3 regions of the Variovorax sp. P4_B10 genome follow, and region 3 is predicted to be linked to each of the others. Evidence: predicted binding sites of a transcription regulator. Region 3 holds the regulator's gene; each other region holds the start of a gene.

Region 1 (3,271 bases), on a different contig from region 3:
AACCGGTGCCTGGACAACGCCATTGCAGACGCCGTCACCGAGTTCAGTTTCCAGCGGGATACGCAAATTGCCCGTCAGCAGAGTCTCGACGCAAGCGAGCGTTTCGGATTCCTGGTTCACGAGCTGCGCAATTCTCTGGGCACGGCAACCCTTGCGATCCACGCTCTCGAACTCGGCAACATGGCAGTGAGCGGCGCCACCGGGACCGTCCTGAAGCGCAGCCTGTCCGCGATGGGCACCTTGATCAGCCGGGCGCTCGCCGAGGTGCGCGGTGGCCTGCCTGAACAACGGCAGACATTTTCCGTCGCCTCGTTCATTCACGACGCCGAAACCGCGGCCCAGCTCATTGCAAGCGCCGCAGGTTGCGTCTTCGAGGTGCCGCCCGTCGACGCCCTCCTGGCCATCCGTGGAAATCGCGAACTGCTGCTCGCCGCATTGGCAAACCTCCTGCAGAACGCATTCAAGTTCACGCATCCCCACACCGATGTCGCCTTGAAGGCGTATGCCATTGGCGGGCAGGTACTGATCGAAGTCGAAGATCACTGCGGAGGGCTGCCACCCGGGAGCGCCGACAAGATGTTCGCGCCCTTCAATCAGCACAGTCATGACAAGACGGGTCTTGGCCTGGGTCTTTCCATCGCGCGCCAAAGCGTCGAGGCCGACCTCGGCACCCTGACTGCCCGGGATGTGCCAGGCACCGGCTGCGTTTTCACCATTTGCCTGCCGCGCCACTCGATCCAGTGACGGGCACTCCGGTTTTCTCGAATCCCGAACGACTCCCCAACGAAAAATCCTGCGCGCGGTGATTGGCGCATCCGTTGCTCATGATGCATTCCTCCCGGATTCAGGTGAGAGCGACGCTGGCGCCAGCGCAGTCAAGAGTTCCAGCTGCTTCTTCTGGATTTCCAGCAATTCCGCCCACTGCTTCTCCCGCAGCAGATCGATTTTTTCGTGAAGCAGCATGATCTCCAGTTCGGCCTTCAGATTGACCTCGTAGTCGTGGTCTGCGCTCGCGCGATCCTTCTCGGACTGCCTGTTCTGCGACATCAGGATGATCGGCGCCTGAATGGCCGCCAGCATGGACAGGAAGAGATTGAGCAGTATGTAGGGGTAGGGATCGAAGGTTTTTCCGCCGCCGGCCAACAGGATGGCGTTGAGAACAACCCACAGGAGCATCGTTGCGGCGAAAAGTCCCACGAACGTCCAGGAGCCTCCAAACGAGGCCACGGCGTCCGCCGCACGCTGGCCGAAGGGGCGCTCCCTGGCCGTGAGGTCTGTGGCGACGTTGTGCGCGATGTGAGTCCGCGCCGCAACATGCCGCGCGACCTTCTTGGCCGCCTCGTCCAGTGCTTCGTAGGGTGCGCCCAGCAGCCTCTTGGCGATTTCGTCAGGTTGATGCATGAAGACCTCCTGATCTTGAGCGCGCGGAAGGAGACGGCGTCGTGTGAGAGGGGCATTCTGGTCGATCTGGCCTGGATTTCCGTGCTCGTGGGTTGATTTCCGCACCAACGCGCCCCACGTTCCCCTCGACATCTGGCCCGGTCGGCTTCCGTTCAGGAGTCAGTGAGATCCGACCGGCGACAGTCTGCGGCTATCGGCTCGATAGAAACTCAAAGGAACCCTTGGTTTAGCACTCCCTCTAACCGAGTGCTAATATGACCCACACAAAGGAGTTTCCCCTGATGACATCCCTGTCTGGAGCCTCTGCCAACCAGCTGGCCGTCGCCAATCCATGGTCGATGGTGCCCCCGCTGGGTAACCTGGATGCTTATATTTCGGCCGCCAACCGCCTGCCGTTGCTCACGCTCGAAGAAGAGCAGGGCTTCGCACGCAAGCTGCGCGACCAGAACGACCTCGACGCCGCCGGTGCGCTGATCCTGTCGCACCTGCGCCTGGTCGTCTCCATCTCCCGCCAATACCTGGGCTACGGGCTGCCGCACGGCGACCTGATCCAGGAAGGCAACGTCGGCCTGATGAAGGCCGTGAAGCGTTTCGACCCCGACCAGGGCGTGCGGCTGGTGAGCTACGCCATGCACTGGATCAAGGCCGAGATCCACGAGTACATCCTGAAGAACTGGCGCATGGTCAAGGTCGCGACGACCAAGGCCCAGCGCAAGCTGTTCTTCAACCTGCGCTCGATGAAGCAGGGCTTCAAGGCCGACTCGGCCGCGGCCGACAACGGCACGCACCGCGACACGCTGAGCCCCGACGAGGTGTCGCAAATGGCGACCCGGCTCAACGTCAAGCCCGAAGAAGTGCTGGAGATGGAAACCCGCCTGTCGGGCGGCGACGTGCTGCTCGACCCGGGCCCGTCGGACGACGGCGACGAAGCCTTCGGCCCGATCGCCTACCTGGCCGACGCCACGCAGGAACCGACCGCCCTGCTCGAATCGCAGCAGCGCGACCGCCTGTCGAGCGACGGCATCGCCACCGCGCTGGAAGCGCTGGACGACCGCAGCCGCCGCATCGTGGAAGAGCGCTGGCTCAAGGTCAACGACGACGGTTCGGGCGGCATGACGCTGCACGACCTGGCTGCGGTGTACGGCGTGAGCGCCGAGCGCATCCGCCAGATCGAAGTCGCTGCAATGAAGAAGATGAAGAAGGCGCTGGCGGACTACGCGTAAGCCGTCCCCGCCCCCCAGGAAGCCCGGCAATGCCGGGCTTTTTTCATGGCGCTTTGGACAGGGTCCGCAAGGCCCGCTTCGCGATGTACCGCGTCGCGTCCGCATCGGATTCCGCGAGCCACCGCGTGCACAGCGTCTCGACCCATTCCCCCTGCGTCTTGCTGGCGTCGTTGAGCCAGTTCGCGACCGAGTTCTGCACATAGCGGCTGCTGTCGGCCCGCAGCGGCTCGATCAGCGGCAAGGCGCGCCATGGCTCGGCCTTGAGCGCCTCGATCTGCGCGCACCACACGCCGCGCGGACGCGTGAGTTCGCTGGCGAAGCGGCGGATGTTCGGGTCGGCATCGGTCACCCATGGCTGCAGCAGCGCCAGCGCTTCGTCCAGCGAGGCGATGACCGCATCGCGCACCGCCATCCAGGCGATCTCGCGCACGCCGAAATGCGGATCGGCGGCGAAGCGGCGCACGGCGTCCAGCTGCGCAGGCAAAGACAGTCCGGAGAGCGTGACCCACTGCGCTGCCCAGCAGCGCGCCACGTCGCTCGCATGCGTGGCCAGCCGGTGCGCGACGGCATCGCGCTCGGCATGCAGCGCCGTCAGGTCATAGAGCGCACGCGCAATGTGGCTGTGCCGCTGCATCGGCTTGAAGGCC
Region 2 (3,271 bases), on a different contig from region 3:
GGGTGTCGGCGCCGTCGCCGGTGATGTTGCCGTTGATCGCGCCGCCAGTCACGTTGAGGGTGTCGGCGCCGCCGCCGAGCAGCACGGCGCCGTTGAGGGTGCCCGCCGTGGTGATGGTCGCGTTGCCGCCGATTTCGTCGACGCCGTCGCGGTTGAGGTCGCCATCGCGCAGCGCGACGCCGGACGCACCGGCGTTGATGATCGCGCCCGCGCCGATGTTGACCGTGCCGCCGCCGACGCCCGACGTGTGGATGGCGGCGCCATTGCCGCTGCCGCCAGTAACGGTGCCGCCGGTGAGGTCCACGGCGTAGGTGCTGATCGAGCTCACGGCCAGGACGCCGTCGCCATTGTTGCCGGCTGCACTGACCGTGCCGCCCGTCATCTCCAGGCGGGCCTGGCCGGTACCTCTGGACTCGGCCCACAAGCCATTGCCGGCTGCGGCGAGCACCGAGCCTCCGGACATGCGGATGCTGGCTATGCCTGTGCCGAGGGGGCTGCCGGCAAAAGCGCGAACGGCGGCATTGCTTGCAGCCTGGACTGAACCACCGTTGATCACGACGATTGCATTGCCCGCGTTATTGGCTGAGGCGAGGATTGCACCTCCAGTCAAATTCCGGATTTGTCCACCATTCAGCGTGGCTTGTGCCTGTGCGGCGCTGTTGATCAGCACGGTGAAATTGTTACCGTTCGAAGTAAGCGAGCCGCCATCCATCGTAAAAGAAGCAAGTCCTCCAGCTCGCACGTTATTGACGGACACGGCTGCATTCGCCGTGGTCGTGATCGAGCCGAAACTTGTGGCATTGATGATCAAGTCAGCGCCGGTCGCGCTTGCACCGTTCAGAAGCCTGACCCCGGTGGCGCCCCCGACCACCATAGCCGGGTTGTTCAGGTTCAGCGTCATCGAATCGATCGGGGCGTAGTTGATCGAGTTCGGGTAGTTGGCGGCCAGGCAGTTGATCGTGTCCGCCCCGGCTACTTCAGCGCCGCATTCGTTGGCGGCACGCGCGATTTGCGGCGCCCCGGCAAGCAGCGCGACCGCGAACGCGGTGGCCGAGACACTGAACACGGGGAGGGCGGCGCGGCGTGAGGCGCTCGAGCGTGGCTGCGCGGCGCGCGCGGCACGCCTGTTTTCATTCAACGTGGGCATGGGGTTGGGTGTATCAATTACAAATGGTATGACATCGTACAACTTGTCACATGTCAGGGCGATGAGACATTTCCTCCAACTTGCATCGTTGTTGGCCAGGGGAGACATCGCAATGGTTTTGCATGGGCTCGCCTCCCTTGATGCGCCGATGTCGATGCCAGGCTGCCCGCCGCTCAGGCAGTTTTCACACGGATCTGCCCCTCATATGCGGGAGGAAAACAAACTCGCGCGAGTTCAATGGCGTATCAACGCATGTGCACTGGCGTTCCGCAGCAACCCGCCAGCAGCCCTTGGGCCTTGAAAGCCCATGGATTGCCCTTATGATTAGCACTCGCTGATGATGAGTGCTAACAGCCCTCGCTTCCAGTCGATGGGCTGCCGGTCTCCGGTCCGGCGCCCGACCACAACCCCGTTTCTTATCCAGGAGATGCAATGAAACTTCGTCCTTTGGCCGATCGTGTGATCGTCAAGCGTATCGACAGCGAAACCAAGACCGCCTCCGGCATCGTCATCCCCGACGCAGCCGCTGAAAAGCCCGATCAGGGTGAAGTCCTGGCCGTGGGCCCGGGCAAGCGCACCGACAAGGGCGACCTGACCGCACTGACCGTCAAGGTCGGTGACCGCGTCCTGTTCGGCAAGTACAGCGGCCAGACCGTCAAGGTCGATGGCGACGAACTGCTCGTGATGAAGGAAGACGACCTGTTCGCAGTCGTCGAGAAGTAAGCCTTCTCCCTTTCGATCCCATTCAAATCCAATCCATTCGGAGTTAATTCATCATGGCAGCAAAAGACGTAGTCTTCGGCGGAGAAGCCCGCGCGCGCATGGTCGAGGGTGTCAACATCCTGGCCAACGCAGTCAAAGTGACCCTGGGCCCCAAGGGCCGCAACGTGGTGCTCGAACGCTCGTTCGGCGCCCCCACCGTGACCAAGGACGGTGTGTCGGTCGCCAAGGAAATCGAACTCAAGGACAAGCTCCAGAACATGGGCGCCCAGCTCGTGAAGGAAGTGGCCTCCAAGACCTCGGACAACGCCGGTGACGGCACCACCACCGCGACCGTGCTGGCCCAGGCCATCGTTCGCGAAGGTTTCAAGCTGGTGGCTGCCGGCATGAACCCGATGGACCTGAAGCGCGGCATCGACAAGGCTGTCACGGCCCTGGTCGCCGAGCTGAAGAAGGCATCGAAGCCCACCACCACGTCGAAGGAAATCGCTCAAGTCGGCTCGATCTCGGCCAACAGCGACGAAACCATCGGCAAGCTCATCGCTGACGCGATGGACAAGGTCGGCAAGGAAGGCGTGATCACCGTGGAAGACGGCAAGTCGCTGGACAGCGAACTCGACGTCGTCGAAGGCATGCAGTTCGACCGCGGCTACCTGTCGCCCTACTTCATCAACAACCCCGAGAAGCAATCGGCGCTGTTGGACAACCCCTTCGTGCTGCTGTTCGACAAGAAGATCAGCAACATCCGTGACCTGCTCCCCACGCTGGAACAAGTCGCCAAGGCTGGCCGTCCGCTGCTGATCATTGCCGAAGAAGTCGAAGGCGAAGCCCTGGCTACGCTGGTCGTGAACACGATCCGCGGCATCCTGAAGGTCGTGGCCGTCAAGGCACCTGGCTTCGGCGACCGCCGCAAGGCCATGCTCGAAGACATCGCCATCCTGACGGGCGGCAAGGTCATCGCTGAAGAAGTGGGCCTGACGCTCGAAAAGGTGACGCTGGCCGACCTGGGCCAAGCCAAGCGCATCGAAGTGGGCAAGGAAAACACGATCATCATCGACGGCTCCGGCGCTGCCGGCGACATCGAAGCCCGCGTGAAGCAAGTGCGCGTGCAGATCGAAGAAGCCACGAGCGACTACGACCGTGAAAAGCTGCAAGAGCGCGTGGCCAAGCTGGCCGGCGGCGTGGCAGTGATCAAGGTTGGCGCTGCCACCGAAGTCGAAATGAAGGAAAAGAAGGCGCGCGTCGAAGACGCCCTGCACGCCACCCGCGCTGCAGTGGAAGAAGGCGTCGTGGCTGGCGGCGGCGTGGCTCTGCTGCGTGCCAAGCAAGCCGTGGGCGACTCGATCAAGGGCGACAACGCCGACCAGGACGCCGGCATCAAGCTGGTGCTCAAGGCCATCGAAG
Region 3 (3,271 bases):
ACGGGCGGCCATGTCGACGCCGGCGCCTATGAATACCGGTTGTACCCGGCCGACGCCAGCGGTGCGGGGGAGAACTGGTACCTGCGCTCCGGCACGACCGTCATCCCGCCGAGCGGCGGCGTCACCCCACCGGTCAGCGGTGGGGGCGGCGTGACCGTGCCCACCTACCGCGCCGAAGTGCCGTTGTACGCGGCGCTGCCCGAGCAGTTCCGCCAGGCCAGCCTGGCCATGCTGGGCAACCTCCACCAGCGCGTGGGCGACGGCGACGCGACCGGCGTCAACACCGCCACGCCGGAACAAGGCTATCGCCACGTCTGGGGCCGCGTCATCAGCATGGACCGCACCATCGGCCAGGCCGGCACTGTCAGCCCCACCAGCGAGGGACGCCTCAGGGGCTTCCAGGCCGGTGCCGACCTGTGGGCCGACCCTCACTGGCGCGCCGGCATCTACGTCGGCGAGCTCAAGGGCGACATGCGCGTGACCGGCTTCGCCCGCGGTGCACTGAACTACGCGGCCGGCTCCAACGACCTCCGAAGCCAGTACCTGGGCGCCTACGCCACCTGGAAGGACGGCAGCGGCCTGTACCTGGACGGCGTGCTGCAGGCCGGGCGCCACCGCTACACCGCTGCGCCGGCCCTGAGCCTTGCCGGTGAGGGCAAGGGCGACAGCCTGCTGGCCTCCGTCGAGGTGGGCCAGGCCTTTCGCATCGCGCCGAGCTGGACCATCGAGCCTCAACTGCAACTGGTGCACCAACGCGTGAGCCTGGACAACACCGCCATCGCCGGCGCCCTGGTGCAACAGAAAAGCCGCAACGGCTGGCTGGTGCGCGCCGGCGTTCGGGTCAAGGGCGAGATCGCCACGGGTGCCGGCCTGCTGCAGCCCTATGCGCGGGTGAACGTCTATCGCAGCAGCAGCGGCACCGACATCACCCGCTTCACAGGCCCAGCGGCCTATGCGGACATTGCCACGCGCACGGGCGGCACGAGCACGGAGGTGGCGGCAGGCGCCACGCTGCAACTGACGCAGAACATGAGCCTGTATGGAGAGCTGGGCAAGCTGTGGGCGTCGAGTGGCGGGGCACGCACGAAGGGCGGAATCAACGGCAGCGTGGGCATGCAGGTCCGCTGGTGAAAGCAGCCCCTGGTGCGGTTCTACTGGCGGCACGGGCCGAAAAAGAAAATGGCCTAGAAGGAATCAACCTTCTAGGCCATTAAGAGAGTGGTGCGGCTGGCAGGAATTGAACCCACGACCCCTTGGTTCGTAGCCAAGTACTCTATCCAACTGAGCTACAGCCGCACAGCTTGCAATTATAGCATGCGTTTTTCGACCTTCTGGACTCGCATGATCGAAAGTTGAAAATGCTGTGTTGGTAGGCCGTGATGGGCTTGAACCATCGACCAACGGATTATGAGTCCGCTGCTCTAACCAACTGAGCTAACGGCCCACTGGACCATGATTCTATTCGCCGCCGCAGCCTACTTGCGGTGGCTCAGCGCATTGCTGACCAGACGCGACGTGATGTCCACGATCTGGATCATGCGGTCATAGGGCATGCGGGTCGGCCCGATGACGCCCAGCGTGCCCACCACCTGTCCGTCGACTTCATAGTTGGCGCTGACAATGGAGAGCTCTTCGAACGGTACCACCTGGCTTTCCCCTCCGATGAAGATCCGCACGCCCTCGGCCTTGCTCGACACATCGAGCAACCGCATCAGCTGGGCCTTCTGCTCGAAGAGTTCGAAGGCGCGGCGCAGTTGCCCCATGTCGCTGGAGAAGTCGGTCACCGCAAGCAGGTTGCGCTCGCCGGAGATCACGACATCGTCTTCCTGCGCCTCGGTCAGGACCTCGGAGCTGACCTGGACCGCCGCCTGCATCAGCGCGGCAATTTCGCCGCGCAGCTTCTCGACCTCGGACTGGAGACGGTCGCGCACCTGCTCGATCGTCAGGCCCGCATAGTGCGCGTTGATGTAGTTCGATGCCTCGACCAGTTGCGACTGCGAATAGTCGGCCTCCGGGAAGATCACCCGGTTCTGTACATCACCGTCCGGCGAGACGATGATCACCAGCAGCCGCTTGTCGGAAAGCCGCAGGAACTCGATCTGCTTGAACACCGAGGCACGCCGGGGCGCCATCACGACGCCGACGAACTGCGACAGGTTCGACAAGATATGGGCCGCGTTGGCGATCACCTTCTGCGGCTGGTCGGGCGCCAGGCTCGGCGTGCTCATCTGCTCGCGCTCGGCGGTCAGCATGGTGTCGACAAACAGGCGATAGCCGCGGTGGGTCGGGATGCGGCCGGCCGAGGTGTGCGGGCTTGCGATCAGCCCCAGCGCCTCGAGGTCCGACATGACATTGCGGATGGTCGCCGGCGACAGGTCCAGCCCCGACGAACGCGACAGCGTGCGCGAGCCGACGGGTTGCCCGTCGGCGATGTAGCGCTCAACGAGCGTCTTGAGCAGCAACTTGGCACGGTCGTCCAGCATTGCAAGATTTTAGTGTTGTAATTTGTGAGATATGACTTCCCGCTTCCGTCACGTCGCCCTGATCGGCAAATACCAGGCTTCCGGCGCCAGAGCGCAGGCGGATGCGCGCGACGGCGTGATGGAGGGCATCGGCGCCTTCCTGGAATCGCAGGGCTGCACGGTTTTCGTCGAGCGTTCTGTGGTGGAGGAAGCCGATGATGCGCCCCCCGCTCCCAGCGCCCGCTACGAGGCCCTGAGCGTCGAGGAAATCGGCCAGCGCTGCGACCTCGGCCTGGTGGTCGGCGGCGACGGCACCATGCTCGGCATCGGCCGGCAACTCGCCTGCTACGGCATCCCGCTGATCGGCATCAACCGCGGCCGGCTCGGCTTCGTCACCGACATTCCGCTGGACAACTACCAGGCCACGCTGATCCCCATGCTGGCCGGCGAGTACGAGGAAGACCACCGCAGCCTGATGCACGCGCAGGTCATGCGCGACGGCGTCTCGGTGTTCGACGCGCTCGCCATGAACGACGTCGTGGTCAACCGCGGCGCCACCTCGGGCATGGTCGAACTGCGCGTCTCGGTGGGCCGCCATTTCGTGGCCAACCAGCGCGCCGACGGCCTGATCATCGCCACGCCCACGGGCTCGACCGCGTATGCGCTGTCCGCTGGCGGGCCTTTGCTTCATCCGGCGGTGCCCGGCTGGGTGCTGGTGCCGATCGCGCCGCACACGCTGTCGAACCGCCCCGTGCTGCTGCCCGATGCCGACGAGATCGTCATCGAGCTGGTGGGCGGGCGCGACGCCA

Evidence for each region. The regulator HrcA, encoded in region 3, represses chaperone genes, less so after heat shock. The targets are predictions, from matches to a motif close to TTAGCACTCNNNNNNNNNGAGTGCTAA.
Region 1: rpoH (RNA polymerase sigma factor RpoH) is a predicted target of HrcA. The motif match lies at 1,628-1,654, and genes of this name have one in related genera.
Region 2: AC1DXX_RS26280 (co-chaperone GroES) is a predicted target of HrcA. The motif match lies at 1,472-1,498, and genes of this name have one in related genera.

Annotation. Positions count from the first base shown of each region.
Region 1 is NZ_JBFUHN010000030.1:92,417-95,687, reverse strand. It holds gene AC1DXX_RS15960 (sensor histidine kinase) at 1-744, shown strand, start outside; gene AC1DXX_RS15955 (DUF1003 domain-containing protein) at 823-1,401, opposite strand; gene rpoH (RNA polymerase sigma factor RpoH) at 1,683-2,624, shown strand; gene AC1DXX_RS15945 (DNA alkylation repair protein) at 2,668-3,271, opposite strand, start outside.
Region 2 is NZ_JBFUHN010000072.1:23,052-26,322, forward strand. It holds gene AC1DXX_RS26270 (autotransporter outer membrane beta-barrel domain-containing protein) at 1-463, opposite strand, end outside; gene AC1DXX_RS26275 (hypothetical protein) at 462-920, shown strand; gene AC1DXX_RS26280 (co-chaperone GroES) at 1,580-1,870, shown strand; gene groL (chaperonin GroEL) at 1,924-3,271, shown strand, end outside.
Region 3 is NZ_JBFUHN010000041.1:9,769-13,039, reverse strand. It holds gene AC1DXX_RS19400 (autotransporter outer membrane beta-barrel domain-containing protein) at 1-1,131, shown strand, start outside; tRNA gene AC1DXX_RS19395 (tRNA-Arg) at 1,220-1,296, opposite strand; tRNA gene AC1DXX_RS19390 (tRNA-Ile) at 1,368-1,444, opposite strand; gene hrcA (heat-inducible transcriptional repressor HrcA) at 1,476-2,483, opposite strand; gene AC1DXX_RS19380 (NAD kinase) at 2,515-3,271, shown strand, end outside.